Regions from separate parts of the Ruegeria sp. C5 genome, predicted to be linked through region 4. Evidence: riboswitches for the same ligand, from Rfam matches in the RefSeq annotation. Region 4 holds a riboswitch; each other region holds the start of a gene.
The links. A riboswitch is a leader RNA that binds a small molecule or an ion and turns the genes downstream of it on or off. The one in region 4 is predicted to bind cobalamin.
Positions count from the first base shown of each region.

Region 1: it holds a riboswitch for cobalamin, as region 4 does, so the genes downstream of both, ACR0AW_RS20665 (hypothetical protein) here and ACR0AW_RS08855 (DUF1636 family protein) in region 4, are expected to answer to the same signal.
Region 2: it holds a riboswitch for cobalamin, as region 4 does, so the genes downstream of both, ACR0AW_RS10580 (energy-coupling factor ABC transporter permease) here and ACR0AW_RS08855 (DUF1636 family protein) in region 4, are expected to answer to the same signal.
Region 3: it holds a riboswitch for cobalamin, as region 4 does, so the genes downstream of both, ACR0AW_RS14210 (DUF1636 family protein) here and ACR0AW_RS08855 (DUF1636 family protein) in region 4, are expected to answer to the same signal.

Region 1 is NZ_JBQFRX010000010.1:47,767-55,450, forward strand. It holds gene nudC (NAD(+) diphosphatase) at 1-161, opposite strand, end outside; gene ACR0AW_RS20645 (bifunctional 2',3'-cyclic-nucleotide 2'-phosphodiesterase/3'-nucleotidase) at 358-2,220, shown strand; RNA gene ffs (signal recognition particle sRNA small type) at 2,259-2,357, shown strand; gene rsgA (ribosome small subunit-dependent GTPase A) at 2,517-3,545, shown strand; gene ACR0AW_RS20660 (alpha/beta fold hydrolase) at 3,582-4,439, opposite strand; cobalamin riboswitch at 4,561-4,781, shown strand; gene ACR0AW_RS20665 (hypothetical protein) at 4,873-5,280, shown strand; gene ACR0AW_RS20670 (phosphatase domain-containing protein) at 5,285-5,785, opposite strand; gene ACR0AW_RS20675 (DNA polymerase III subunit gamma/tau) at 5,958-7,684, shown strand, end outside.
Region 2 is NZ_JBQFRX010000002.1:590,288-597,971, forward strand. It holds partial or broken gene istA (IS21 family transposase) at 365-996, shown strand; gene ACR0AW_RS10565 (MerR family transcriptional regulator) at 1,185-1,613, opposite strand; gene ACR0AW_RS10570 (hypothetical protein) at 1,960-2,232, shown strand; gene ACR0AW_RS10575 (L,D-transpeptidase) at 2,274-2,936, opposite strand; cobalamin riboswitch at 3,152-3,364, shown strand; gene ACR0AW_RS10580 (energy-coupling factor ABC transporter permease) at 3,441-4,124, shown strand; gene ACR0AW_RS10585 (transglutaminase-like cysteine peptidase) at 4,230-4,469, opposite strand; gene ACR0AW_RS10590 (aminotransferase class V-fold PLP-dependent enzyme) at 4,727-5,977, shown strand; gene ACR0AW_RS10595 (FAD-dependent oxidoreductase) at 5,999-7,684, shown strand, end outside.
Region 3 is NZ_JBQFRX010000003.1:537,176-544,859, reverse strand. It holds gene ACR0AW_RS14230 (ABC transporter substrate-binding protein) at 1-217, shown strand, start outside; gene ACR0AW_RS14225 (class I SAM-dependent methyltransferase) at 342-953, opposite strand; gene ACR0AW_RS14220 (glycosyltransferase family 2 protein) at 946-1,953, opposite strand; gene ACR0AW_RS14215 (NAD(P)-dependent oxidoreductase) at 2,068-3,054, opposite strand; cobalamin riboswitch at 3,160-3,366, shown strand; gene ACR0AW_RS14210 (DUF1636 family protein) at 3,452-3,832, shown strand; gene cobW (cobalamin biosynthesis protein CobW) at 3,829-4,884, shown strand; gene cobN (cobaltochelatase subunit CobN) at 4,890-7,684, shown strand, end outside.
Region 4 is NZ_JBQFRX010000002.1:179,542-187,225, reverse strand. It holds gene ACR0AW_RS08875 (LysR substrate-binding domain-containing protein) at 1-226, shown strand, start outside; gene ACR0AW_RS08870 (iron ABC transporter permease) at 281-1,294, opposite strand; gene ACR0AW_RS08865 (ABC transporter substrate-binding protein) at 1,296-2,243, opposite strand; gene ACR0AW_RS08860 (ABC transporter ATP-binding protein) at 2,262-3,047, opposite strand; gene ACR0AW_RS08855 (DUF1636 family protein) at 3,044-3,400, opposite strand; cobalamin riboswitch at 3,503-3,710, opposite strand; gene ACR0AW_RS08850 (catalase family protein) at 3,969-5,036, shown strand; gene ACR0AW_RS08845 (peroxidase family protein) at 5,055-6,716, shown strand; gene ACR0AW_RS08840 (AAA family ATPase) at 6,713-7,684, opposite strand, start outside.

The sequences.
Region 1 (7,684 bases), on a different contig from region 4:
TCCAGTGCCTCACCCTCAACCAACAGTTTGCCACGCCACAGCAACACACATGTTGCCAAAGGGTCACGATAAACCTGTGCCAGTTTGTCCGCGTCGCCGCGCAGCAAACCCGCCCGATCCAGTGCCGAGCCGCCAAATGTCACCTGTTCTGCGCGTTTCATGCCTGCCGTTCCTGACTGCCGCGCAAAGGGCTGCCACGTCTTACCTGATCGTGCAACGGGTATCGACCAAACATTTTTCGACCCTGCCGCGGAATGACCGCAGCATCGCCCCGGAAATTGCATTAAATCGGCCTCATGGTGGAAACGTTGGCACACTGACAGCTACAAGTTGAAGATATTGAAATCAAAGTATTTAATGCGACAACGAAGAGATGCAGATGATGGCGCACGGATTCGAATCCTTGCTACATCCGATCTACACATGCACCTGACGTCATATGATTACTATTCGGATCGCCCCGAACCTGCGATTGGTTTGACCCGTACCGCCAGCCTGATTCACGAGGCGCGCAGACAGGCTGAACGCGACGAAGCCCTTGTGCTGTTGTTTGACAATGGTGATAGCCTGCAGGGAACGCCATTTGGCAACTGGGCAGCTGAAAACGTGCCAGACGCCCATCCCCTGCCACGCGCGTTCAACACGTTAAACTATGACGCGATCGGATTGGGTAATCACGATTTCGGATTTGGGTTGGAACTCGTCAATCGCATCGCTCGCCAAACCGCCTGCCCAATGATTTGCAGCAATATGCAAACCACTCAGACCGAACAAGGGTGGGATGCACACACGATTCTGCATCGAGTTGTCAGACTAAATGGACAGGGCACCGCAATCCGCATCGGGGTTCTTTCTGTTTTGCCCACTCAAACCGCACAGTGGGAAGCACATCTGCTAACGGACCGGGTCGTGGTAACAGACATTCTCGCCGCTGCGTGGCGCGCTGCTGAAGATCTCAGCGTGCAAGGTTGCGATCTGATTGTCGCCCTTGCGCATACCGGACTGGGATCGGCAATGGCCGAGCCGGATATGGAAAACGCGATCATCCCGCTGGCCGAGATGCCGCTGATTGATGCCGTCGTCGCAGGCCACACCCATCTGACACTGCCCGGAAAGGCGCATGATGGTTATCCATTCGTCGACAGTACGCGGGGGCTTGTGCATGGAACGCCGGTTGTCATGCAGGGTTGGGCCGGGTCTCATCTTGGGATCATTGATCTGACACTGCAAAAAGATACCACCGGCGATTGGCGCATTACAGGCAGCCATGTCGAAGCGCGGGCAATCGCTCAATCGGGCACAGAAATACCCGAATGCCCAAGGATCACAGAGCTGTTTGCGACCGGCCACGCTGCGACGCGCAAAAGGGTGACCAGGCCAGTGGGCACAATCCCACACACGCTACACAGCTACTTCTCATATTGCATACCGGATCGCGGTCTGGCCTTGGTTGCGGCGGCTCAGGCCGCTGCCCTACGCCCGCATTTGGTCGATACCGACTGGGCAGATTTGCCGATCATATCGTCAGCCGCCCCGGCAAAGTTCGGCGGGCGCGCAGGAAGCAAGTACTACACTGATATCCCCTCAGGCGAGATTTCAGTTCGACATATCGCTGATCTCAGTGTCTTTCCTAATGAATTGCGCGCGATGCTGGCCTCAGGTTCTCAGATTCGGGACTGGCTTGAGATGTCAGCCGGGCTGTTCCATCAACTTGGATCAGACGCCCCGATCGATCTTGCCGATCCTCAGCGCACGGGCTTCAATTTCGATGTCCTGCATGGCGTCACCTACCAGATCGATCTTTCGCAACCGGCGCGGTTCGATACGCTCGGTCGAGTGATTGATCCGGCATTTTCCCGCATACGCAACCTGGAATTCGATGGGCAGCCGATTGCGCCTGACCAGAGTTTCCTTGTCGCCACCAATAACTACCGCGCCAATGGCGGTGGTCATTTTCCAATTGCGCGACAAGCCCGTATGATTGACCTGCCTCAGATCAGCATACAGGATATTCTATGCAAATACGTCGCGGGCACATTGCCCGCCGACCCACTCGCGCATGCACCGCGCCCCTTTTCTTTTGTACCAAACCAAAGGCAGGGCGCGATCCTGACAACGGGGCCACGCGCGCTACACCATGTTGCAGAGCTTGCTGAGTATCATCCACGCATTCTGCCCGACTATGCGGATGGTTTCATGCGCATTCATCTGACCTTCTGACGGGTTGCCATTTTCAGGGGATGCACCTATATCGGCTTTGAGAGGTTGGCGCGGGCGAGCGCCTCGCCAACCTGGTCAGGTCCGGAAGGAAGCAGCCACAACGAGCCCCGCTTGGGTCGATGTCCAACCTCTCACTTAGAACCTATCAGCCGCAGGAGGGCGTTTATGATTGTAGCAAAAACCCTTCGGGCAGACCGGTTCTGATCCTTTCCGATCAACTGATTGCCTGAACACGTCGCCGGCGGATGCGCGATTGCCATTCGACGGGATTGCTGTTTCTGATCACAGGCAGACCAATGTTACTTTCCTTTTCGGACCTCGGATGGTCCTCTCATTTCGCGGCTCAGCATACGGCTGATCCGTCACTTCTTCCGTATCGCATCTCGGCCGTACACCGGGATCGACTGATCGGGCTGAGCCCTGAAGGTGAATCGCCTTTGTTATCTCTGGATCAATCAACCGGCGCATATGCCGTTGGGGATTGGGTTCTGGCGGATGAAAACAAACGCATACGCCGAGTGCTGGACCGGCGCAGCCTGCTGCAGCGCCGGGCCGCAGGTACAGGGGCAGCGGCGCAGCTGATTGCTGCAAATGTTGATGTGCTGTTCATCGTCAGTTCCTGCAACGCCGATTTCAATATGCCACGATTGGAGCGGTATCTTGCGCTGGCGCATCAGGCAGGCTGCTATCCGGTGGTCGTTCTGACCAAATCGGACATGTGCGATGATCCGAGCCTTTATGTAGATCAAGCCCAATCGCTCGCCCCGTTTCTGACGGTACTTGCGGTCAACGCGCTGGATCACGGCGATCTCGAACAAGTTCTGTCGTGGTGTCCGAAAGGACAAACCAGCGCCTTGCTTGGATCATCCGGCGTTGGGAAAACGACGCTCGCCAACGGGATGACGGGGCAGGATCAGGCCACCGCAGGTATTCGCGAAGACGATGCGCGCGGCAGGCACACAACAACTGCACGCGCCTTGCATCGCATGCGCAATGGCGGCTGGCTGATCGATACGCCCGGCATGCGCGCGTTGCGTCTGCTGGATGCGCAGGAGGGGTTGGATGAGGTATTTTCGGACATCTCAGACCTCAGCCTGGATTGCCGCTTCTCGGATTGTCAGCACGAGTCTGAGCCCGGATGTGCGGTGCAGGCGGCAATCGACGCTGGTACGCTTGATCCCGCGCGGCTGGACCGCTGGCGCAAGCTGCGGCGCGAAGACCAACACAATTCCGCTTCGGTGGCGCAGGCCCGCGCCCGTGACAAGGCTTTCGGCAAGATGGTGCGCAGCGTGATGCACGAGAAAAAATCCCGTAAAGGGCTATAACGAAGCTGGGCACCGACCTACCGGTGCCCAGCGCTATCAGGCGATCAGCCTAGGCCAGACTGCCGCATTCCGTCTTGCGAATGCACCGATATGGCCGATCTTGGACACTCCGAATTCGCTTGGTGCAAGCAGATGGCGCCCGGCTTTGGGTCCATAGAGATCGGCAAGACGCCAGACAGCATCCGGCGGCACCATTTCATCATCTGCGAAGGTAAACAGATCGACACGTTTGCCCAAGTCTTTCCAGCGGGCGGCGGGCAGTGTCGTGCCGATCTCTGGCACATAGCTTTTGGGGGCGGTGCACCATTTGCGCCATTGCCAATAGACTTGGGCAGGCAGGTCCGATCCAAACCCGACCAACCGCCCGGGCAGGTAGCCAAGCGCCTTGACCACCAGCGGCGCGTGACCATACCAGAACAACGCCGCCAAAGCGCGATAAGGCCAAGGGTGATCCGCCAGCGTTACCAGACCCGAACAGACACAGATCATCCTGTCAATCTGATCGATATCGGGTTGGATCGGGCCAAACATTCCGCCCAAGGAATGACCGATGCTCCATAGCTTGGCCTGCGGAAACCGTCGGCGCATCTCGGCCCGGGCGGCTGGAATGTCGATCAACGCCCAATCGGCCATGGTGACATTTGACCGCTTTTGCGAACCCACCAAAGAGTGACCAAAATCCCGGTAATCGTAAGTCAGGCAGGCCATGCCCTGTTCTTCGGCGAGCCATCGGGCGAAGTACTGATAGTAATCCCTCGGCACCCCAGTCGCACCGTTTATGACGACCACCTTTTCGGGGTCGGCAACCGGACGGTAAAGCCGCGCCGACAACATTGCCGGGCCGGACGGGATTTGAAAATCCTCGGTCACAACCGCCTGCTGCGTGTCCAACATGGTGCCCTCTAATACCGACTGAACTGATCAGTTCACCCGAAGCGCCTCAAGTCAAGGTTGACGTGACTGGACCATACGTCACTTGCCTGACGCAATTTTCTTGACTCGGGCACGGCGCAGCCGCTAGCCATGTCGCGATGGTTCTCGCGCCCAATCGGGCCGGGATGAAAAGGGAACACGGTGCGGTTCTGCCCGAATAAATCCGGAAAGAACCTAGTCCGAGACTGCCCCCGCAACTGTAAGCGGAGAGCAATGCCGAGATACCACTGGCCTTGAAGGCTGGGAAGGTCGGCAAAGCGATGACCCGCAAGTCAGGAGACCTGCCATCGGATGTAGAACCGAAACTCGGGCGGGGTGTCCGGGACGGGTTTGATCGTGCTCCGCAACGACCAACCTGTGCCACGCCCTCGCCTTGCGCGCGGAGGGCGCATTGATGATCTGGAAGACCAAAACACACGAATTCGCGGCGACCGTGTGCCAACGTACTGGCGCGCCCTGCCCCGCATTGGCACAGATGGCGCGGGCTCTGACGCAGACCATGTCCGCCACAAAACCGGTCACGAAAACTGAGTTTGAGATTGAAGGCACCATAGATCTGTCGCACTGCCCGGAAGGATGCACCGCCCGCTTTCGCGCCCAATGCGACCAGATACGTGTATTCTGCGGAACCGATCCTGAAATCGATACCGGCCGGCTGGATGACTACGCAGACATGATGTTCGGAACCGAGTACCGCAGCCTACCCGCAGACCTGCTAAGGAATCCTCCTTGCGCCATGCTTGAGGCTTCGCTTCTGGTGCAGCACAACGGTGGCGAAATCTCGCCACATGTTGGTGTCTAAGCCGTCAAACGGCTTGAACACGGGCCGGTTCAACGGCCCAAAGCATCTGGGCATTTGTCTCGACTGCGCAAGGACGCACCGTACGCAATCGCTTCAATGCCGCCTCAGGCCGTTCACCGCATTCAACCATCAGACGCAGAACCACCATCCCGGATCGGCCACAGCCACCACGGCAATGCACTAGTACACGGCCACCACCTGACAACGCCTGACGTGCGGTCGCGCCAACGCGGGGCCAGCGGTCCAAAATCTCTTTGGGTGGCGTGCCAAAATCTTCGATCGGCAAATGCACCCATCTGCTGGCACGCCCCTGAATATCAGCGCCAAAATTCCGCGCACCATCCTGAATCATCTCGACCTCAGTCGTCATCGAGATCACAAGCCCGGGCTTCCAGTCTGCGATAAGATCAAGGTCTTCTGTATACGTTCCTCCACGCCCAGGCATCGAGGACAAGGCCAAGGTGCCTCCGCCAACCTGCAACGCATAAACCACCAGTTGCGACATAATCTCCCCCCAAACAAACTTCACCCAACAACATACTGGTCCAGTAAATAGAATAGAGTGGATTTTAGCCGCATACCCACGCATTCCAAAATGAAAATCGTCCCGGCTGGCTGTGGACGCGGGCGGCGGGGGCCTCTACGCTGCGGCGTAACGCGAATCCGACAGAGCAGACATGACCGAGACGCCCAACCCCGCCTACCAGGTTCTTGCCCGCAAATACCGCCCCGAAACCTTTGCCGATCTAGTCGGTCAGGACGCCATGGTGCGTACCCTGAAAAACGCATTCGAAGCGGATCGGATCGCGCAGGCCTTTATCATGACCGGCATCCGCGGCACCGGTAAGACGACGACCGCCCGGATCATCGCCAAGGGTATGAACTGCATCGGTCCCGATGGCAGCGGCGGCCCTACCACCGAACCCTGCGGTCAATGTGAACACTGCGTAGCCATCATGGAGGGCCGCCATGTCGATGTGATGGAGATGGACGCCGCCAGCCGCACCGGTGTCAATGACATCCGCGAGATCATAGACAGCGTCCGCTATCGCGCTGCGTCTGCGCGCTACAAGATCTATATCATCGACGAGGTTCACATGCTGTCGACCAGCGCTTTCAACGCGCTGCTCAAGACGCTGGAAGAACCCCCCGAACACGTGAAGTTCATCTTTGCCACCACCGAGATTCGCAAGGTCCCGGTAACCGTCCTGTCCCGTTGCCAGCGCTTTGATCTGCGCCGGATCGAGCCGGAGGATATGATCGGACTGCTGCGCAAAATTGCAGATGCCGAAGGGGCGCAGATTGCCGAGGATGCGTTATCGTTGATCACCCGGGCTGCCGAAGGATCAGCGCGGGATGCGACCTCACTGCTGGATCAGGCGATCTCGCACGGGGCCGGTGAAACCAGCGCGGATCAGGTGCGCGCGATGCTGGGGCTGGCCGATCGGGGCCGGGTGCTGGATCTGATGGATATGATCCTGCGCGGCGATGCTGCAGGCGCGTTGACCGAGCTGAGCGGGCAATATGCCGAAGGGGCTGATCCACTCGCCGTCTTACGCGATCTGGCTGAAATCACGCATTGGGTTTCGGTGGTCAAGATCACCCCGGATGCCGCCGAAGATCCCACCGTTTCCCCCGACGAACGCGCCCGAGGTCAACAAATGGCCGAGGCTCTGCCCATGCGAGTCCTTACACGCATGTGGCAAATGCTGCTGAAAGCGCTTGAGGAAGTTTCCGCCGCACCCAACGCAATGATGGCTGCGGAAATGGCCGTGATCCGCCTGACCCATGTGGCCGACTTGCCTAGCCCGGAGGAGCTGATCAAGCGTCTGCAAGATACGCCTCCGCCGCCCAATGGTGGCCCCGGCAAGGGAATCGGGGCGCCTGGACATGCTCTTTCCGCGCCACAGGCTGTGGCCCGACCGGCCTATGCCGCATCGGGAATCGGCGGCAACGCAGGCGGGCCAACAGCCGCGCTGGCCCAAGATGTGCAGGCAGCGCTGGCACGCTATCCAACATTTGAACATGTGGTTGAACTGATCCGAGCCAACCGGGACGTGAAGTTGTTGGTCGAGGTCGAAAACGGCGTGCGTCTGGTATCCTACCAACCGGGCAGGATCGAGTTCGCCCCAACCGACAACGCCCCGACCGACCTGTCACAACGATTGGGCGCGTCGCTGCAGCGTTGGACAGGCAACCGGTGGGCCGTTTCTATTGTCGCTGAGGGCAACGCACCGACCATTGCCGAGGTACGGGACGCTGCAGACTTGGCACTGAAGGCCGAGGCTGAACAGCATCCTCTGGTGCAAGCAGTGCTGACTCATTTCCCGAAAGCGCGGATCAAGAGCATCGAAACCGCAGAACAACGCGCCGCTCAGGTCGAAACCGAAGCCCTGCCCGAGGT
Region 2 (7,684 bases), 410 kb from region 4:
TGAGCATACAACGGTGTGGCGGTGAGTACCTATCAACGATTGGTATGAACGTGCCGTGGCTTGCCAGAGAAAGCGCGGCGATCGGTTGAATGATCGACAATAGAGAGCATCGTGTGTGAGTAGTGCGCAAAATGTACTAATAACTACTATTACTAATTCTGTCGGTCTGCAGTTTCATGCAGTAAGAGAATGTGATTTCGGTGACATACTTCTTCGCAAGTTTCCTGGGCTGAACAGGCGGTGGTTCTGTCGTAAACTCTGCCCCCACTTGTCAGATCGGACGCAGTCCTGTTAACGCGGGCTGGGACGTGACAGGAGCAAACTGTGACGATCACTTTGAAAGGCGCGCATTTTCCAAGATTAATGGTTGTCGGAGGATCGGCAGCGACCGCGCAAACAGCGGCATATGGTCAAGCGGATCTTCGAGCAGTAGCGCGATGAGCATGGTTTCGAGGGTGGTTACACCATCATCAAGGACTATGTTCGGGAGCATGGTCGACAGCATCGCGAGATGTTCTTACCGCTTCACCATGCATCCGGCTATGCCAAGGCCAATTTCGGCGAAGCAATGGTGGTGATCGGCGGCATTGAGCAGAAGGCTCACTTCTTTGCCTTGGATCGACCGTATAGCGATGCCTGCTACATCCGCGCCTATTCTGCGGCGGCTGCCGAGGCCTGGATGGACGGGCACGTCCATGCCTTTAGGTTCTTTGAGGCCGTTCAGCGGTCGATCCTGTACGATAACGATCAGTGCCTTGTAGCAAAGATCGAGCCCGACGGAACTCGCAGGCGTGCGCGGCTGTTCAGCAAAATGCTGTCCCACTATGTGATCCAGGTCCGCAACGGGCGTCCTGGTACGGGCAACAACAAGGGATCCGTTGAAGGGCTGGTGGTTACTCCCGGCACAATTTCATGGTGCCGATCCCGAACTTTCCAACCAGGGATGCCTTCAACGACAGGCTTGAGAGGCAGTGCCAAAAACGACAGGCAGATCGGACCAGCGCCGTTCCGTTATAAGCCCCAAGATTGCGGGTGTTTCAAAATCAAGCAGAGGTGTGGCGGCTAGCAACGGGTCTCTGTTCAGCATTTGGTCTATCGTCGAATCAACTCTGAAAGACTTGTAATTGCTATAGTGACTATGGCTTCGAGGGGCTAATTCCAGTTCGCAACGACGCTGCCCAGGGTTACGCGCCGATTTCTTCGTGATCAGTAAGACATTCGGAATGATCGCGTAGAACTTCGAGAACACGACAATCCGAGGTGTTGCCGACACAGCTTTCATGCACCATGCGCTCCAGCTCGTTCCGTAACGCTTCCAGCCGTGCCATTCTTTGCTCAATCTGTTTGAGTTGTCGGCGCGCAATACTGTCAGCTTCATGACATGGGCGATCTGGATCGTCGGACAAATCAAGCAGTTCGCGTATTGCCTGAAGCGAAAACCCCAGTTGGCGGGCGTGACGGATAAAAGCCAGACGATCCAGTTCGGTATGGCGATAACGCCGCTGGCCACCTTCGGTGCGCCCCGGTTCCGGCATAAGTCCGATCTGCTCGTAGTAGCGGATAGTCTGAACCTTGGTTCCGGTCTTTTTTCCAAGCGTTCCGATCGTCAGCATCTGGGTCTCCTTACAAAGTTACAGCTTATGTAGGTTCGAGTTGGCACCGCACAATAGCACCTTCCGGCCGGTGGGCCTGTGACACCCAGCCGCTACCGCATGCGTGGTGACCATGTTTGTTTTCGTGGCCATGGTCGTGGCTTTGGGTATCGGATGACATGATTGGACCTCAAGAATCTCTATGGTCCTTTGTAAATAGTTCCTACAGTGACTAGAGCTTCAATACCTTTTATATTTTTTTCATCCGGGTTCTTTGCCTGCGATATTGTTAGTTCATTTCGTCTTGCGGGCCGGCCGTGTGGATGCAATCTAATTGCAGATGACGCAAAAAATTTGGAACAGATCAATGCAGAAACGGATCGCAATTTCCATCACGTTAGTCTCGATTACGGCTGGTTGCTCAGCCCAGTTCACCGGGGCCAAAAGCAAAGCACTTGAACCAGGCAACGTGCCAGATTCGGTCGTAGCGCTGGCAGGGCCGGCGCAGGATTTGACCACAGCGCGCCTCCTGCCCGAAGACAATTGCTTTTGGTATGAGCACAGCGGACCCGTCGAGACGACATTGGTACCATTGCGCGCGACGAATGGCGCTCCGATCTGCATTGCGCGCGACGCCTGATCGAAATGAGGGCAGCGACGTCCATGTACGCTGCCCAATATTCATGAGCGGGCTGTGACGCTATCTTCGGCAGAGTATAGGAAAGCGGTCGAGCCGGTTTTCACGTTTGGGTAGAGGTCATTGATATGAGCCATGATCATTCGCACACATCCAGAACTTGCGCGACCGCCGATGCTTCTTGGCTCAGGCGTGCCGTGAATTCTGAGATATGTGTCTCGGTCTCCAACGTATAGATAAAGGGCACGAGAGCCGAGAGCATTATTCGGCCCGGGCTCCATGCCATTCCGGAATTCCGCGTATTCGGGGTTGCGCTCGATCATTGAAGCGGTTGGTGTCCAGTGTGGCCATTCGACCTTTCGGCGGATAACATAGGTGCCGGGCTCGTAAAGGTTCCCGCGCGCGATCGCTACGCCATAGCGCATTGCGGTCCCGCCTTCTTCGATATGATAAAGATATCGTGCGACGGCATCGACATGGATGTCACCTGGAACCAAACCATCATTTGCCGCGACGCGTCTTGGTAAAAAACGGTCGTGAACACCCCACGGATTTGAGGTCATTGGATCGTAACCAATTGGCGTGACCTGACTGTCCCAATAGGTCTTCTGCGATGCGGTTGGCCAGGTTTTGGCGATCAATGGACTGGCCGCAGACGCCGAGAACAGCGCTGTGGTGGATTGAATGAAATGGCGCCTTGTAAGCATAGGTCTCGTCCTGGTTCACAAGTTTAACGTATTTGGATCGCACTATCGCGAATTAATTCGAATCTTAAAGCCTCTAGCAGCTAGAGCTTCAAGAGGTTTCAGGTAACGCTTGGTTTACCCAGTTGATCACGTGACCGGTTGCGTGAATCCTGCTTCGGTCGAGTTTACATTGGAATAGGTCGCAAAGACAATTGACACAGGCGAAGCCGCCATTGTAGCGGTGATTTGTTTTCGGTTCCTGATGGCGGAAGCCAAAAGGATTAAAAGGGAATACGGTTCGGTGTTTTCAATGGCGCCAATTCCGTAACTGCCCCCGCAACTGTGAGCGGAGAGCGATGCCAAGACACCACTGGTTCGTAATGGAACCGGGAAGGTTGGCGGAGCGAGCACCCGCGAGTCAGGAGACCTGCCGTAAAGCGCCGGGCTATGCCCAGACTGAACCTGTCGGCCTTACGGTCGATTCAACCTGACAAGCCGCCGGGTGAGGCGGTAGGGAGAAAGAACATGCATATCGAACCGGGCATCGTGAATGGTGCCAAAATCGCGCTTTCCTATGTTACCGCCGCAGGTGCGGCTACTTACGCAGCGAAAGAAACGTTTTCCACATTGCGTGCGAATGGACCTGCATCTTTTGTTATGCGCTCGGTGCTCGCCACCGTTGGGGTTTTCCTTTTCTTCGAAGTCCTGCCGCATTTCCCGGTTGGTGTCTCTGAAGTCCACTTCATCCTGGGGTCGACGCTGTTTCTGCTTCTCGGTGCTGCACCCGCGGCTTTTGGATTGGCAGCTGGTCTCCTGATTCAGGGTGTGTTTTTTGCCCCGTTCGATCTTCCGCAGTACTTCATCAACCTGACCACTCTGCTGGTGCCGCTATTTGCGCTACAGGCACTGGCCAGCCGCATCATCGCACCCGGCACAGCATATGTTGACCTCAAATATGGCCAAGCTCTTGCCCTAAGTGCGACGTATCAGGGAGGAGTAGTCGCATGGGTTGGGTTCTGGGCCTTCTACGGCCAGGGTTTCGGCGCAGAAACCATGGCGTCGGTTCTGTCCTTTGGCGGCGCTTATATGCTGGTAATTGTCATTGAGCCGATTGCTGATCTGGCAGTGCTTGCGGCAGCCAAGGCAATGCGCGGTTTGAACAGTACAGGTCTGGTGACTCCGCGTTTGTACAACGCTGCGAAAGCTTGACCAAAGTTTGAAGCGGTGTCCTAAACTTGGGTTGCCGCGAAACAACCAGTAGTCGCAGGACCAAAATTTTATTGTGGCGCGTCTCTAGGGCGCGCCACATTGTTTTTAGCAGCTAGAAACCTGCACCCAACGATCAGGGTGATTTGGGTCCTGTATTCGTAGGAAAAGATACCTCGTTTCCTTCCACGATTTGATCCTGTTGGTGACACTGTCCAGAATCAAATCGCCATCACTCGAGCGACAAACTAGAACAGCATGGCCACTGCGATTGGTGTCCAAGACGGTAGCAATCAGTAGCTTCGCAGGGTCCAAGCCGTTCTGCATTAGATCAAATTTCTTTTGCAAGGCGATGTCTCTAGAACAACGCTCAGGTTACAAACCGTCGGCCTGACCAGCGGTTTCTCAACCAAGCGAAGGCATGCGTGAGGGTGTGATCGGGCCGACGAAATTGAAATTCGCGAACCATATTGCTCTTGTGGCTGAGTTCTCTTGGCTCGATGGTCTCAATTTCCACCCACAATGCCCCAAGTTTTTTTGTGAGTAGTTTTGCAAAAGGGCGCATATATCTTGCCAGAATGACATTTTCGCAGGAATGGTTCCCGATGACCAAGATCACTCCAGAATTGCTTGAACAAATCCGTGCCCGATTTGCGCAGGTTGACCACTGCCCGCAGCAGGGACCGCGTATTTTCTTTGAAAACGCGGGTGGGGCGCTGACGCTGAATTCGGTTGTGGGCACCTCGCAGGCTTATGCTGCGATCCCTGACAATCAGGGCCGCGACAACCCGGGAAGTCACGAACTGGTGCGGGTAATCAACAAGGCCAAAGAAGATATGGCCGTGTTCATGAACGCCCCCGGTGGCCAGTTCTTTGTCGGCGAAAGCGGGACCGAGCTGCTGTTTCGTTTGATAATGAACGCCTGTCTGGGCACAGGCACCGGTCGGGTGCTTGGCACAACGCTGGAACATCCCGCGACCCGAAGCGCTTGCGCGCGTTGGGCCGGGGTGGCCGGGCAAGATCATGTTCTGGTGGTCCATGACGACGCCACAGGCACCGTCACCGCAGATGCTTATGCGGCGCAGGTAACGCCGGACACAAAGGTTGCGACTATCGTGCACACCTCGCCGGTGACCGGTATGGGCGTGGATGTAGCGGCTGTGGCTGCCGAGATCCGCGCCGTTGCGCCCAATTGCTTCATCATAATCGACGGTATCCAGCACGCCGCGCATGGCCGGATCGACCTGACCGCCTATGATGTCGATGGCTATGTGATCTCGCCTTACAAGGTGTTCTCGCGCCATGGTTACGGGGTGGCCTGGATTTCTGACCGGCTGACCAAGCTGCCACATAACAGCTTGATCGACGGCCCCGCCGACAATTGGGAAATGGGGACGCGTGATACCGGCTCTTACGCTACAATGTCTGACGTAATCAGCTATTTCGAATGGCTGGGCGCACAGGTCAGCGACGCCACCGACCGGCGCGCAAAATTCGTCGCTGCCGGAGAGGCGATCCATGAGCAGGAAAAAGCGTTGACTGATGCGATGATCCGCGGAACCGGCAACCTGCCCGGGCTGGCCGAGATGGAGAAGGTGACCATTCTGGGCGGTGTCGATAACCCAGCACGCGAGGGACTGGTGTCACTGCAGGTCGAGGGCGTGCCGTCGGTCGATGTGGTCAAGCAACTGAACGAACAAGGCATCCGTACGCATTTGCGCAAGGCCGATCACTATTCGGGCAACATCCTCACACCGCTTGGCATGGACAGCTGCGTGCGTGTTTCGATGTGCCACTACAACAGCGTCGCCGAAGTGGCCCAGTTTCTGGGTGCAATGAAAACCATCGCCGCCTGAGGCATTTGAGAGGGGAAGCTCATGAAAACGCATGCGCAAGCGGTTGTAATCGGCGGCGGCCTAGCCGGCTGTTCAATTCTGTATCATCTCGCCAAGTTGGGTTGGACCGATGTGGTCCTGCTAGAGCGGGACGAACTGACCAGCGGCTCGACCTGGCACGCGGCGGCCAACATTCATGGGCTGCACGACAACAACAATATCACCCGCATCCAGCACTATACGATGAATCTGTATAAAGAGCTGGAACAGGAAACCGGTCAAAGCTGCGGCGTGTTCCAGCCCGGCTCGCTCTATTTGGCGCAAACCGAAGAACGCGAACATCAGCTGCGCCTGCAGGAAGCCAAGGCTAAATTCTATGGTTTGAATTTCCACGAGGTCAGTCGCGAGAAGGCCAAGGAACTGCACCCGCTGGCGCAGTTCGACGATATCCGCTGCATCATGTATGAACCCGATGGCGGCAATGTGGATCCCTCGGGCGTGCCCCACGCCTATGCTGCCGGTGCCCGCGCCATGGGAGCAACCATAGAACGGTTCTGTCCGGTGCTAGGTACGGATCAGCAACCCGACGGGTCTTGGATCGTGCGTACCGCAAAGGGCGATATTCACACGCAATGGGTGGTGAATGCCGCTGGTCTTTGGGGCCGCGAAGTTGCGGCGCTGGCGGGGCTGACTCTGCCGTTGCAACCGACCGAGCACCAGTATTTCGTGACTGAATCCATCGAAGAAGTTGCCAATCTGGGCCGTCGCCTTCCGTCAATTGCAGACCGGGATGGCGAGTACTATTTCCGTCAGGAAGGCAACGGATTGCTCATCGGGGCCTATGAGAAGGACATGAAGTTCTGGGCCGAGGACGGTACGCCGCTGGACTTTGCCCATGACCTGTTCCCCGACGATTTGGATCGGATCATGGAAAACGTGATCCGCGCTACCGAACGTGTGCCAGTTGCCGCCACCGCAGGGGTCAAACGGGTGATCAACGGGCCGATGATCTGGTCTCCGGACTCCAGCGCCTTGTGGGGTCCGGTGCCCGAACTGAAGAACTATTTCCTCTGCGGCGGACTGATCCCGGGTTTCTCGCAATCGGGTGGTTTGGGCCTGCTGGCGGCGCAGTGGATGATCGAGGGCGAGCCGCAATACGACATGTTTGCATGGGATCTGGCCCGCTTCGGCGACTGGGCCGACAAAAAATTCACCAAGGCACGGGTTGAGGACCAGTATACCCACCGTTTTGCCATCCACTTCCCGAACGAGGAGCGTAGTGCAGGTCGCCCCGCCCGAGTCCGCCCTGCCTATAAAATGCAGAAAAACATGGGCTGTGTCTTTGGTCTGAACTGCGGCTGGGAGCATCCCCTATGGTTCGCCGATCAGCCCGGTGTACAGGAAACCAATGGCTTCACACGCCAGAACTGGTGGGAGCCGGTGGGACGTGAGGTACAGATGCTGCGGGAGAATGTGGGCGTCATCGACATATCGAATTTTGCGAACTACATCATCAAAGGACCCGGTGCGCAAGATTGGCTGGATCGCTTGGTCGCCAACCGCGTACCAACCGTGATCGGGCGGTCTTGCCTGACGCCGCTGATCTCTGTGCGTGGCGGCGTGGCTGGCGATTTCACCATAACCAAGGTGGCCGATGACGAATACATGATGATCGGATCGGGCATGGCCGAGCGCTATCATCAACGCTTTTTCAACATGATCGACCTG
Region 3 (7,684 bases), on a different contig from region 4:
TGGCAAAAGCCGCTTGCCGGAGGAAGCGGAAACCTTTGTCCGGCACCTGACCACGCTGAATCCGGAATCAATGGCAGCACTGCCACTTCTGGACACGCAGGACTCCACGACCGAAAGCGCAGCGATAGCGCTGGACCCTGCGCTGTTGACGTTCCTCGATGCGCTGAAGCGCAGAAAGTTCCTTTCTGCCTGGGAAAGTGCCGCTATTCAAAAATGATCGGACTTAGACAACAACCCTATCCGTCATCGCTGAACTTGTTGCTTAACACTGTTGACGCTGGAAGACATCAGCCAGCCCAGGTTACGTCGCACGAATCTAAAATCAGAAAAATGATCTCGGCTCAAAGTTTCTCAACGGCCACCTGCGCCCCCATGATGGCCTTGAGCCGCAGCCCCGCAGAATGTGCCCCGAGGAATTCGTGGAACGCACGCATCACGTCATCTTTCCACCAACCGCGCCTGTGATAATCGTCAAGCATGATTACGCCGCCTTCGATCATCTTGGGCAGCAAAGCATCCAGATCCGTTTTTACGCCCTCGTAGGAATGGTCGCCGTCCAAATAGGCAAACCCGATGCTTTGATCTTCAAACAGACTCAGCGCCGGTTGCGAATAGTCGCGAATGATCGAAATTTGCCCCTTGGCAATCTCGGTGCTGTATTTGCGCGTCACTGCCTCGTAAATTCGATCCATATCCTTTTGCGTGCGCGCTCCGGCAAGCGAAGCACCGCCATCCGGGTCTTGCTGTACTTGCCAGGGATCGATGAGGCACAGTTTCGAGGGCTGTAGCTCTTCCAGCAGAATCCGCGAAAATTCGCCCTTCCAAACGCCAATTTCAACGCTCAGCCGTCCATGCGGCATGGTCTTGAGCATTTCGCGCCGCAGGGAATCCTTCCGCTCGCGCTGCTCAGCTTGCTTCTTGCGGCGATCCTCAGCAGATACAGCTTCACCCATAGACGTCTTCTCCGGTTGAGGAATTTTGCAACGCTTCAACCAGATCAACCCAATCCGGTCTGGCTCTCAATTCTTCGGCTTTCGACCTGTGCCACTCACATGCTTTATGATGAAGATCAGCCAATTGCGGATCTGCCATCATCTCAGCTTTGATTTCGTGCATAGCCGGCATGTGTTCCAGAATTGAGCGATCCTCAACATCATTGTGGTTCATCATGAGCCAGTATTTGAGCCCTTGATCCTGCCCCACATGATTGGTGCGCCCACGGTCGCGCTTGACTAAAAAGCTATCAGTGCTGCGCACAGCATAATGATGAATGCGCGCGAATTCATGGCTGAAACCACGCCATGCTTTCCATTTCACTTGGTCTGCTGGGTAGAGGTTCCCGCCCGAATCCCGCCACAACACGCCTTCGTATGGCGCGTCAGGGTTCGGTGCATCTTCTGGATTGATCCTGGGACGATGGGCGCGAAAACGGCTGAATTTTCCGTTGTTGCGGAACAGCGTTTTGAACCCTTTGGTCCGATGATGCGGATAGCCGTCTTCGGTGGCGGCCAGAAAGAAAGTCTCAGGTACGGGTCGATCAACGAAATCGTTCTGACCCGCGTTTCCGAACATGCGCCAGCAGATCGAGATCGCGTCCGCCACGCCGCTGGCCTCAACGAGGCTTCTTATATCACTATTGGGCAAACGGATATTGATATACTCGTCCACATCCAAACTGAGAATCCAATCCGAAGACAGATAGCTTGGGTGATTCCGCGCAAGCGAAAATGCACGAACCTGAGGCGCAGCGCGCGGACCCAGTCTGTTTCGTTGGTGGTGAGCCCAGCCAAGCACTTGCAACCGGTCACCCATGGCATCGGTACCATCAGCGCAATCATTGGTATAAATCAGAATGTCATCAAAACCGATTGCGTGGTTGTAGGCCACCCAATCGATCATGAAAGGCCCTTCGTTTTTCATCGTTGTTACGATGAGAAAGGTCTCATTCGTCATAAGTTGTTCTCTTGCCTGTGCCGGTGTCGGACTCCTGTCGACCTATTTAGAATAGCACCAGAATTTTGTCCAACCAGGTCGCCAGACAGCCGCAATGCTTGCCGATTAATCTATCTACCGATTCTGTGGGATCACCTCATAACCCGGTTCTTCTGGCTCGTCGTCCAGCATCTCGGTTGGGAACCCTGGCGCCTGGATCTCCAGTCCGGTCGCGTCCTCTAGCCGCCTGATGATGTTCGGGGACAATTCACGCTCACCATATCGCGCGATGCCATCTTCGAAAATCTTGATCATCAATGGGTTTATCTCAAGAGGAACTCCGGCACGGTCGGCGACCTCCTGAAACAGACCGATATCTTTTTTCACCAGGTCCATGGTGAAGGAAATATCGCGCGAGCCGTTCAGGATGACCTGACTTTCGGTCTCGTGCACGAAGGATGTGCCTGACGATATCTTAATCGCCTCATAGGTGGTTCCAAGGTCCATGCCGGCGGCCTTGGCTGTCACCAATGCCTCGGCGCAGGTGATCAGGTTGGCGGTAGCCAGATAATTGGTCAACACCTTCAGAACAGAGGCCGAGCCCAGATCGCCCGTGTGCAAAATGCGCCGCCCCATGGTGGTCAGGAATGGCAGGATACGTTCAAAAGTCTCACGATCACAGCCTGCGAAGATCGAGATATTACCCGTCGCTGCCCGGTGACATCCGCCGGAAACCGGGCAATCCACTGCAGCCCCGCCTCGTTCAATGACCATTGCGCCAAGGCGTTTGACTTCGGCTTCATCGGTGGTCGACATTTCCATCCAGATTTTGCCAGGGCCGACCTCTGGCAACATTTCCTGCATCACCGCATCCGAGGCCGCAGGAGAAGGCAAACAGGTTATCACCGCATCGCAATCACGCATCAGCTGCGCCGGACTTTTGGCGGCTTTGGCACCCTTGGCGACGAATTCGGTCACCAGATCCGGGTTCAGGTCATGAACCGTCAGATCGATACCGTTTCGTAGCAGCGATCCAGATAGCTTGCCCCCTACATTCCCCAGCCCGATAAACCCTACTTTCATGCGCGGTATCCTCCTGTTCGCATCTTGCTGCCATGCCAGCACGTCGTTGCAGAAGTATCATGCCGCCCAGCGACCCCGACAGGTCGCTTTTTATCCGCTTTTTCACGGATCGGCGCGACTCGCTTGACAAGCAACCCTGCCCTGCCGCATGTCCCTTTCGTTGGTGTCTGCGAGAGCAGATGAAAAGGGAATGCGTCAGCGGTTTTTGCCGTCAAACGCAGCCGCCCCCGCGACCGTGACCGGAGAGGGTGCCCAAAGCCACTGGCAGTATGGCCGGGAAGGCGGGACATCCGACAGAGGCCTCCTCTGACATCCGCAAGCCGGGAGACCTGCCAACGCCCGAAGATGAAACCGGACGGGGTGTTCCGGTGTGGGGCTGTGATCGGCCCGCATGAAACCCCGTCCCCCACGAAGAGGATTTGGGGGGATGAGAGACATGACCGAGACCGCACCGGTCGAACTGCTGGTTTGCACTACCTGCCGTCGCGGGCTGCCTGTCGAGGATGACGCCCAGCGCCCCGGCACGTTGCTGCACAAGGCGCTTGAACAGGCGGGCCTGCCCGAAGGCATTACCTTGAAAGCTGTGGAATGCCTGTCGAATTGCGATGAAGGCTGCTCGATCGTGCTACGCGGAGGACCGGATCGCTGGACTTTCGTGTATGAGCATCTGAACGAGATCGACCATGTTGAAACCATCGTCGAAGGCGCAGCCAAATACCTCGCCACCGAGGACGGTTTGGTCAAATGGCGCGAACGTCCCGAACATTTCCGCAAAAACTGTGCGGCCCGCATTCCCCCGATTGGAGCCCTGAAATGAGCAATCTCGAGAAACTCCCCGTCACTGTGATCACCGGCTTTTTGGGCTCGGGCAAAACCACACTGGTGCGCCATCTGATGCAGAACCCGCAGGGCAAGCGTCTGGCGGTGGTCGTCAACGAATTCGGCGATGTCGGCGTCGATGGCGATATCCTGAAGTCCTGCGCCATTCCTGATTGCCCGGCGGAAAACATCATGGAACTGGCCAATGGTTGCATCTGCTGCACCGTGGCCGATGATTTCATCCCGACCATTGAAGCCCTGATGGCACTAGAGCCGCGCCCCGATCACATCCTGATCGAAACCTCCGGTCTTGCCCTGCCAAAACCGCTGCTGAAGGCGTTCGACTGGCCCGATATCCGCTCGAAAATTACCGTCGATGGCGTGATTGCTCTGGCCGATGCCGAGGCCGTGGCCGCTGGTCGGTTCGCTCCGAATGTCGAGGCGGTGGATGCGCAACGCATGGCAGATGACTCGATTGATCATGAAACGCCCTTGTCCGAGGTGTTCGAGGATCAGATTTCCTGCGCCGACATCATTCTGCTGACCAAGCCCGATCTGGCTGGCCCGGAAGGCGTTGCGAAAGCGAAAGAGATCATCGCCGCCGAAGCGCCCCGCCCCATGCCCGTGGTCGAAGTGGCCGAGGGTGCCGTGGACGTCCGCGTCGTGCTGGGTCTAGAAGCCGCGGCCGAGGATGACATGGACGCGCGTCCCAGCCATCACGACGGCCATCACGATCACGAGCATGACGATTTCGAAAGCATCATCGTTGAACTGCCCGAGCAAACCGATCCGATTGATCTGGTCGCCAAGATTGAACGATTGGCCAACGAGTTGAATATCCTGCGCGTCAAAGGCTATGCCGCCGTTCAGGGCAAGCCCATGCGCCTACTGGTTCAGGCCGTCGGTGCGCGCGTGCGTCACCAATATGACCGCCTGTGGGAGCCCGGCGAAGACCGTCGCTCGCGCCTTGTGGTCATTGCCGAGCATGACGATATCAAAGAGGCCGAGATCCGGGATATCCTCGTGGGTGTAACCGAGGCTGCCGAGTAAGACCTATGCACGTCGTCTTCCGCGAAAGCCATGGGCTCGAAGAAACCGAGACCCCGACCGATCTGGGTCAGAGCCCGGCGGACCTGGTGGTGCTGTCCTTTTCCGACAGTGACCTTGGCGCTTTCGCGGCGGGATGGCATCGTGGAGGTGGGCCTGAAGGACGCATGCCAACGATGCGGCTGGCCAATCTGACGGCGCTGAAGCATCCCCTCTCAGTCGACACATATGTCGAGCAGACACTGGAGAGCGCAAAGGGCATCCTGATCCGTCTGATCGGTGGAGTGCCCTATTGGGCGTACGGCTTGCAGCAGGTTCTGGCGCTGGCGCAGGCCAAAGGGATTGCACTGGCCGTGCTGCCCGCAGACGGTCGCGAGGATACGCGGCTGGATGATTACTCTACCCTGCCTGTCTCGACCCTGCGGCGGCTGGCGCATCTGTGCGACACCGGCGGTGAGGTCGCGGCGCAGGCCGCTCTGGCGCAGATGGCACTGGCTGCGGGGTTGTATGCAGGTCCGGTCATGGGCGCGAAGACCATCCCTGAATGCGGCGCCTGGTGCCCAGATCACGGCGTGATCCCTACAGAAAACGCTCTGCCCGGTGATGCGAAACGTATCATCGTAACCTTCTATCGTGCTTATCTGACCTCGGCGGACACAGCCCCAATCGCAGCGCTGATCCGCAGCTTGCGCGCGCGAGGTTTTGAGGCCGTCGGCCTGTTTGCCCCGTCGCTCAAAGCACCAAATGTCGCCGATTGGCTGCGCGAGACTATTGTAGCGCTGAAGCCTTCGGCGATCATCAACGCCACCTCATTCTCAGGCAAGGGCGCATCAGGCACCTCACCTCTCGATGTGGCAGAGGTGCCGGTCTTTCAGGTGGCGCTGGCCACCTCACGCCGCAAAGCGTGGGCCGAAGCGGAACGTGGCCTTTCACCAGCTGATCTTGCCATGCATGTGGTCCTTCCGGAAGTGGACGGGCGGATCAACGCGGGCATCGTATCCTTCAAAGAGCCGGGCAAACGCGACCCGCATCTCGAGTATTCTCGCTTCGCTCATCGGGCTGAACCCGAACGGATCGAAGCCATCATCAACCGCATCTCCGGCTGGCTGAACCTTCACGACAAACCCAAAGCGGAGCAGGTTCCGGCGCTGGTACTATCGACCTATCCCGGCAAAGACTGGCAGATGGCACATGCAGTGGGTCTGGATGCGCTGGCCTCGGCTGAGGCAATGTTGCTCGATCTGCAAGGCGAAGGGTATGACACCGCGCCTGCCGAGCCGATTGCTGAAACTCTTCTTGATGCCCGGATTTCATGGCCGCTAGAGGATTATCAGGTGGCGCTGGCGGCGCTGCCGGAAACACTCCGCGCCGATCTCAATAAGGTTTGGGGCACTCCCGAAGACGACCCTGCTTTCACAAATGGCGCGTTCTACTTCGCTGCGCTGCGTCGCGGAAAGGCTCTGATCGCGCTGCAGCCCGAGCGCGGCACACCCGAACTGCGCGATGATGACTATCACGATCTGTCGCGCACACCGCGCCACGCCTACGTCGCCTTTTACCTTTGGTTACGCAAAGGATTGGGCGCGGATGCGCTGATCCATATCGGCGCGCATGGCACGCTGGAATGGTTGCCGGGAAAATCAGTCGCCTTGTGCAACGAATGTTGGCCCGAGGCGTTAATCGGCGATCTGCCGGTGATCTACCCCTTCATTGTCAACGACCCCGGCGAGGCCGCGCAGGCCAAGCGTCGGATCGGGGCGGTCACGTTGGGCCATATCCCCCCCCCGATGAAGGAAAGCGGCACACCAGATCGCATGGTGCGGCTGGAATCGCTGTTGGACGAGTTCTCGAATGCGGATGGCCTCGACCCCAAACGCCGTGACCGCCTGCAGGAAGATATCCGGGACGAGGCGCAGGCGATCGGGTTGGAAAACGACCTTGGCCTCGATCAGGCAACCTGCACCGCCGAGGCGATCACGCGCATTGACCGATTTGTCTGCGACATCAAGGAAAGCCAGTTCGGTGATGGGCTGCATATCTTTGGGCGCGTCCCCGATGAGACGGGCAATTTCGACGCTGCCCACTCAGCCCAAGCTGAACGCTCTGCCCTGATTGACGCTTTAGCGGGCAAACGGATCGAGGCCGGGCCGTCCGGTTCCCCCTATCGCGGGCGTACGGATGTTTTGCCGACCGGGCGGAATCTTTACACGACCGACCCACGCTCGGTTCCCACGCGCGCGGCCTATACACAAGGCGTCAAGCTCGCCGAGGAACTGGTTCGGCGGCACCTGCAAGAAGAAGGCGACTACCCCAAGGGCTTGATCGTCGATCTATGGGGTTCGGCCACTATGCGCACAGCGGGCGAGGAATTCGCCATGGCGCTACACCTGCTGGGAGTGAAGCCGGTTTGGGATAAAGGGTCTGAGCGGGTCTCGGGCATCGAAGTGTTGCCGATCACCGATCTCAGCCGCCCGCGTCTGGACGTAACATTGCGCGTCTCTGGCCTGTTCCGGGACGTGTTCCCGACGCTTTCAGCGCTGTACGGTCAGGCTGTTCGCGCATTGACCAAACGAGATGAAGCACCCGACTGGAATCCTTACGCCGGTCAGGAGCCTGCGGCGCGGGTCTATGGGCCAGCCCCCGGCAGCTATGGTCTGAACATGACTCATCTGTCCGAAATCTATACGGATGAGGCACGCGTGCAAGCGGGTGAGGCTTGGCTTGATGCCAGTTCCTTCGCTTTGGAAGGCGAGCATATAGCGCAAGATAAGGACGGCATCTCTCAGCGCGTCGCCAATGCCGA
Region 4 (7,684 bases):
CAACAATTACACGATCGCGCTTCAGGCCGCTCAGGACGATATGGGCGCAGTGCTGGGATGGGAGGGACTGACCTCGGAGCTGACCGCATCCGGAAAACTGGTCAGACTGTTGCCGCAAACCATCTCATCGCAACTGGATTTCTACGTGAAACTACACAACACCTCATCCGACCGCGCCAAGCTTGTGTTCAAGTGGCTCGGCCAAGCGGCTGACGGAAAGGTTTAAACTCGGCTCAGACCTGATCAGGACGAAATATCTTGTGAGCGAAGATCGAGGGCCTTACCGTTGATTTCTCGCAGTCCTGAATAAAAGCAAGAATACAAACACCGATCCGATTGAAGTTGTGACGATCCCCACCGGCAATTCCTGCGGAGCCAGCATAAGCCTGCTGAGAATGTCAGAGCCGGTCAACAAGGCAGCACCAACCATAGCGGCGGTAGGTAGAAGGTTTTTGTGCAGGGGACCTGCGATCCCGCGTGCAATATGCGGCACCATCAGACCGACAAAACCAATCACCCCGGCTACGGAAACAAACACGGCCGTTGCCAACGCTGCGGTGAAAAACATGCTGAACCGCAGACCCCGAACCGGCACACCCAGAGTAGCGGCAGTCAAATCCCCGGTCAGCAGCGCATCCAACCAGCGGCTGCGATAAAGCGAATAGCTCAGGATCAGCAGCAGACCGATGCACACCAGCGGGAACGTCTCCCAACGGGCCAGGCCCAGCCCCCCCAGCATCCAGAAGATGACAGAATGGGCGGCGCGGCTATCGCCGGCGAAAATCAGATAGTTGGTTATGGCCGAAAACAAAAACGACACAGCCAGACCCGCAAGGATCAGCTTTTCCGGTGCGCTGGTGCGAAGCCCATGAACCAGCGCCAGCACGATGCCCGACGCCACAAGACCGCCGCAAAAGGCAGCCAGAGGCAGAGTCCAGAAACCCAGAATATCTCCGGTCACGGTAATTACAAACACCGCCCCCGCTGCCGCACCCGAGGACAGGCCGAACAGAAATGGATCGGCAAGGTCATTACGTGTGGTCGTTTGCAGCACCACGCCAACGATGCCCAGCCCAGCACCGATCACGGCTGCAAACAACGCGCGGGGCAATCGCAGGTCGAATACGATCCTATGCAGCGGCGACATCTCTCCGTCCTGCAACCCGGTACCGCGCAATATCGCGGTGAAGGTGTCGGACAAAGGAATCGAGGTTGTGCCGTAGATCGTGGAAATCAGCAAAAGGGCGGTCAGAACGACCGCCCCCAGCAACAACGTCAGGCCCAGTCGGCCCATATTAGCTCTGACCCGAATGCATCGCGCGCGCCATCTTCGAGATCGCTTCGATATTTGCCGGTCCCGGCGTTAGCTCTTCGTAGCGCAATCCGATCCAGCGTTCGTTCTTGACGGCATCAGTCTGCGACATGACGGGATGTTCCTGCAGGAACTTGAAGGTGTCCTCGGCACCATTGCCGGTCTGATAATCCAACAAAACCAGGAATTCCGGGTTCGATGCAGCAACGGCCTCCCACGAAGTGCGGCCCCAGCTCGTGTCCATGTCATGAGTGACGTTTTCACCACCGGCGGCTGTGATCATCGCGTCGGGAATCGCGAATTTACCGGCGGTAAACGGAGCATCTGCAGGACCATCCAGAAGAAAGACGCGGGGCTTGGGCAGTTCAGCAGTCTTGGCTTCGATCGCTGCCAGCTGCTCTTTCCAGCCCGAGACCAGAGCCTCGGCCTTGTCTTCGACTTGCATCACCTTGCCCAAGCGCAACACATCGCCAAACAGAAGATCCATGCTGGCTTCGGGGCGATCCTTGTCCAGATGGACACAGCTTTCCGTTAGAACCAAGGTCTTGATTCCGAACGGTTCCAATGTATCTGGGGTCACATCACCACCCGGCTTCATGCCATAGTACCAACCGGCAAAGAACAGGTCGGGTTCAACCGCCACCAAGTTTTCGACGGTCGGATATTTCGGCGCAAGCTCGGGGATGTCGCCGCGCAGGGCATCAAAATCAGGGCTGGTCTTGTACCAGCCGGTGATGCCGGTCAGGCCGACGATCTTGTCCTGCAGACCCAATGCAAAAGCCATATCGGTCATGTTCATGTCATGCACAACCAGGCGCTCGGGCGCGGTATCAAAAACCAGCGGTTCGCCGCAGTTGTCTACGGTGACTTCTTGCGCAGCAGCACCGCTTGCCATGGCGGTGGCCAACGCCACGGGCCAGATGTATTTCATCTCAGTGTGTTCCTTCGACTAAGTTGAGATTGTGGTTCTTCGAATATCAAGCGCCGGGATCACGCGGCCTTCGTGGAGAAAGCAGAGGAAATCAACGCCAAAAGTTTCGCGGACTCTTTCGGGTGTCAGCACCTTGTCCACCGATCCAAACTCGATCATGCGGGTCGATTTCATCAGCGCCACGTGTGTGGCGAATTCGGGGATCATGACCAGATCGTGTACGATCATGACCACGGTGATCCCAAGCTCGGCGACCAAAGACAGCATCCGCCCTTTTGCATCAGGATCCAGATGGTTGGTCGGTTCGTCCAGAAACAGCAACGAAGGGTTCTGCGCCAAAGCACGTGCGATATGGGCACGCTGACGTTCGCCTCCGGACAGTTGGGCCATGCGCTTGTCCGCGAGATTGGCGAGACCGGTCAGGTCTAAAATCCGGTCCAGCTCTTGCGCGTGGCCTTCGGCAGAGCGGTCCGCACGGATGGGTATTTGCCCCAGCGCAACATAATCGCGTAACGCCAAGCGTCCATCGGGCAGTTCCTGCTGACCTACCACTGCAATCATGCGCGCACGCTCTTTGGCCGTGAGCTTTTTCAGACTGCGTCCTTTGATCCGAACATCACCAAGTGCCAGCGGCTCAGCGCCGCACAACAGATTGAGAAGCGTCGTTTTCCCCGCCCCGTTCGGGCCGGCGATGGCTAGAATGGAACCCTCGTACAACTCGAACGAGACGCCCTGCAACAGGACATCTCCGGTAAGGGCATAATACTCAAGGTTTTCGGCAATCAGAAAGGGTGGCAACGTCATTGCGATGCCCCCTGTTCGATCCGCGGCATGCGCGAGAGGGTTTTATTGAACAACGCCTGCGGGCGATCAGTGGCATTTGTCCAGCCATCCGGGCTTTCACGATACTGCGCTGCAAACTCAGCCAGCGCCTGCACCTCATCCGCGGTCTGAATGCCACCAAAAAGGTATTGCGCCTTTCCTACGGCCTGGAACCCAACCGTTCTGGGACTATCGCAGCCTGCCATGCAAGACGACGCGCGGATCGCAAAACTGCGATGTAATTTCCCAGTCAACGCATCGCAAATTTCATCAAGGGGCAGCCCTTCAGTGCAGCTTTCGCAGACTAGAATGAAATGATCAGGCGTATCTGGCATGGTCCACTCCACTTGTTTCCAAGCGCATGCGGAAGCTGCCGACAATGTAAACACGCGATTGACGCGCCATCAAAGCCTCCTTCCAGGACGCCCCGCCCCGAGTTGGTTAAACATCTGATGGCAGGTCTCCTGACTTGCGGGTCCGCGCTCGGCCAACCTTCCCGACCCTGTGGACCAGTGGCTGTTTGGCCTTGCTCACCGCTTACAGTTGCGGGGGCAGTTACGGAATTGGCACCTTTTGGCAAACCTCACCGTATTCCCTTTTCATCCCGCGGCAACACCACCGGGAACCATCAATCGATTGAGTGCCCGAGAACACCGGACACGTCAATGATAAAGTCGAAGGCGCCCAACTCTGGTCGAGGATCGAGCGCGGGCAACCACGTGTCCGTAGCACCAACCGAATGGGTTGGGCTGCGCGCCGAATTTGTCTGGCCACGGCTGTCCATAGTTGGTGTGTTTGGAAATTAGACAATCTGAGGTAAGCTGAACAAATTTAGAGGTTTAGCTTTGTCAGCGCCTTACCCCTGTTTGATCATTGCCTGGGTTTATCCAAGGAGACGGTTCTTTGACGCATGTTTCGCAAAACGCATTGCCGCCGGATATTGTTGATGATGTCATTGACCACAATCTCGAGGCCGTTGCACGGTGGAAAGGCCATCGCTTAAGGGCTCAGCATGGGCGCAGTCACGGGTGCGTGGCTGCAACATTCACCGTCAGAAACGATCTACCAGAACAGTTCCGTCACGGCCTGTTTGAACAGCCCGCAGACTATACAGCCGCACTTCGCTTTTCCAACGGCGCGCATCTGGATGACCGGAAATCGGATGCCCACGGGATGGCGATCAAGCTTTTTGACGTGCCAGGCCCCAAGCTGATCGACGCCGAAGCACTTGCACATCTGGGGACCACACAACTCAGCGACGAGTTCGATTTTGTATTGGTCGATCAGGATGTGTTTCCCAGCTATGTCCCCGATGAATATGAGCGATTGGGCAGGCTTGTCGCCACATTACAAGCGGTCCAGCACGCGATCAAAGGGCGACGAAAATGGAGCCTTAGGTTGATCATCAAAGGGCTGCGCGCAGGATTTCGAGCCTTCCTCACTCGTGAAGGCAAGCGTCAGTTTCGCGTCGCGAGTGATTTTGCCTCGAACTATATGCACTCGCCTTTTGAGGTCCATTTCTGGTCGACAACACCGTATCGGCTGGGCCCCGATCTAACAGTCCGATACCTAGCCCGCAGCGCTAAACCAAAAATTCCGGCACATCCGGTAGACGACCCAGATGGGATCGGGCAGTGTTTGCGGCAAGACGTGGCCGATGGAGATAATCACTTCGAGCTGTGTGTGATTGAGCCCCCGCGCCCGGCCGACGAATTCGATGTGCTAGACAATCGCATCCGGTGGGCATGCGATCCGCAACCAGATGCACCTCTTGATCCGTACCATCATACCGTCACGCCCGTGGCGGATATCACGATTCCCAAAGGTGCAGAATTTGATCCGCAGAATGGCGACGCGATGAGCTTCTCGCCCTGGCGTGTCACGGCAGATCACGAACCTTTAGGACCGATTAATGCGATCCGGCTCAGAACCTATCTGAGCCTGGCCCGCGCCCGGTTCCCGAATCGATGACCAAACGGAGATGTATTGATGCTGGACGTTGATGATCTGATCAAACTCGGATTCAAGATCTCCCCACCCGTTACGAGCTATTTAGCCGCGATCAGGCTTGCAAACGCCGCGAAGATCCACCGACCGCGGCCCTATACGATGGGCGCAGACTACACGACATGGCCCGGCGTGTTTTCCCATCGCTGGATCGGTCGGCATACAACGCCAGAAGACCTCTCACCCGTCCTGCCGTCGGAAAGCGAAGTTGCTGATCTCTTTCGCCGACGGACACAAATGGATGGCAGCCCGCTTACCTTGATGTGCCCGCAAGGATCGACACTTTTGTTTATCTCGGCCGCACAATGGTTTACCGACAGTTTCCTGCGCACCTTTGGGGCGAAAGGACCGGTTGATCAGACGGATTCGAACCACGAGGTCGATCTATGCCAAATCTACGGGCTGAACGATTTTCAGACCGACATGCTGCGCGAACGCGATCCCGAAACCAATGAATTAACCCACCGGTTGGCCTTTCGTCTGGATACACAAGGAGAGATGTGGGCCCCGAAGCTGTTTCAAAAGAACCAAAGCGGTGGTGTTAAGCTTGCGCCCCCCTTTGATGGCAGTCTTGCCACTGGCGAGAATTGCGGAAAGCCCCTGCACGATCCATGCAAGTTGTGGAATGCGGTGAAACGGGCACATCCGGGTCTCAGCGATCACGCGATTGACCAGCTACTGCTCGATTTTCATGCAACCGGGCTCGATAATGGCAATGGTACCATAGGCTATATCGCGATCAATACACTGATGTTGCGCGCCCATAACACCTTTGCCGATCTGTTGTGGCGCGAAAAGCGCGGCATATCAGGCTGGGACAAAGAGCGTGTGTTCCAGACCACACGCTGCACCTTGATCGCATTGCTGATCAAGCTTGTGCTTGAGGACTACATCGCCCACATCGCCAATATGCCATTCAAACTGCCTGTTGGCGTCAATCGCTGGCAACCGTGGCATCATTCCAACCAGATCGCGATTGAGTTCAATTTGCTCTACCGCTGGCATTCGATGATCCCCGAGCGATTCATAATCGACGGCGCACAGGTTGGCCCGGAGGGGTTCAGATTCAATCCACGACTGGTCGAACAAACGGGATTGGCGGAAATGATCCGATCATTGTCGCGCCAACCTGCGGCCCGCATGTCGCTGCGCAACACGCCCGATTTCCTGTTCCAAAGGCCTGCGCCCGGTGCTCCTGCCCCTGTCGAAGCTACAATTGCCCTGACGCGTAAGGCGCGTCTTCCGTCGCTGAACACTTATCGTCATCATTTCTGCCGCAAACCGCATTCAAGCTTTACTGAGATGGTTGGTGATCAGCCGTTTGCGGACGAATTGATTGCCGACCTGAGCCGGCTTTATTGCGACGTCAATAGGGTCGAGTTGTTCCCTGGTCTCTTTGCGGAACAGCACAAGGGCGATGTGATCATGGGCGATCTGATGACATCGATGGTGGCGTATGACGCAATCACGCAGCTTATGAACAACCCGATGGTGTCCAAAAACTTGTACTCGGCTGAGACTTTTTCAGAGAAAGGTTTTCAGTTGTTGAAGAAAACTTCGTCATTCTCGCAGGTGGCGCGTTTTGTTGGCTTGGACCTGCAACCCGAAGACTGCACTTTAGGTCGACGTCCCGGCGGGACCTAAGACGCGACCGCGCGCTCTTCCAGCTCAGCAATCCGCGCGGCAACTTCCGTATCGGCTGGCCGGATGCAGGCAAGATCACTCAGCGCGCGCAATTCATACAGCGCCGCGCCCTGATCATTTGCCACGGCTATAGCTTCACGCAAAGCCGCCTCAGCCGCATCGAACGGACTACCTTGTTCCAGTAGAAGAGCCGCCTTTATCCGGTGGATTTCAGCCTCATAGTTCCGCTCGTCAGTGTTTTCTGCACATGTCAGACCAGCCTCCACCGCATCCAACCCTTTCTGAATCTCACCCAGAGCAAGATAGCCCCGTGCGAGCTCGGCGTTGACGAGCACGCCAGCCGCCTCGGCACCCGTTGCGTGCATCCTTCCCCAAGCGGCCTGCAGCATGGCCACGCCCTCTGTGGCCTCGCCGGTTCTGATGGCAGCCCCGGCAAGATGGGCCGTCGCAACAGCTTGGTAATAAGGGCCGCCCTTGTCCTGAACAGCCGCGCTCAGCGCCTTGGCCATATGCGCATAATCCGGGTGGTCCATCTGCATGTGGATTTCGGTCAACCAATGCATTGCATTTGCGATGATCAAGGGCTGGCCCGACGCCATCGCGGCGTCAACTGCCCGCTTGGCTTTGGCGAGTGCCGCCTCAGTTTTGCCCTGAAAGCTGTCAACCAGCGCGCTCATACTCTCGATTTGTATCACGGCTGCAATATCGGGGCTGTTTCCAGCTTCGGCGCGATGCGCATCCGCATGAGACGCCGCTTGTTCCAGAGCTGCTGCCGCATCCTGAAACCGACCGCGCGGGGATAGCGCGGCCCCACAGATGTAGTTTCCGACCATTCGGGTGTGGTGATCGTCATACGCATCGATGATCGCTTGCCCCCATTGCTCGGCGTTCTGGTAATCACCTTTGACCATTGCAGCGGTAAACAGACCCCTGCCCGCGCGAACAAGAGTACGTCTGTCGCCCAGCTT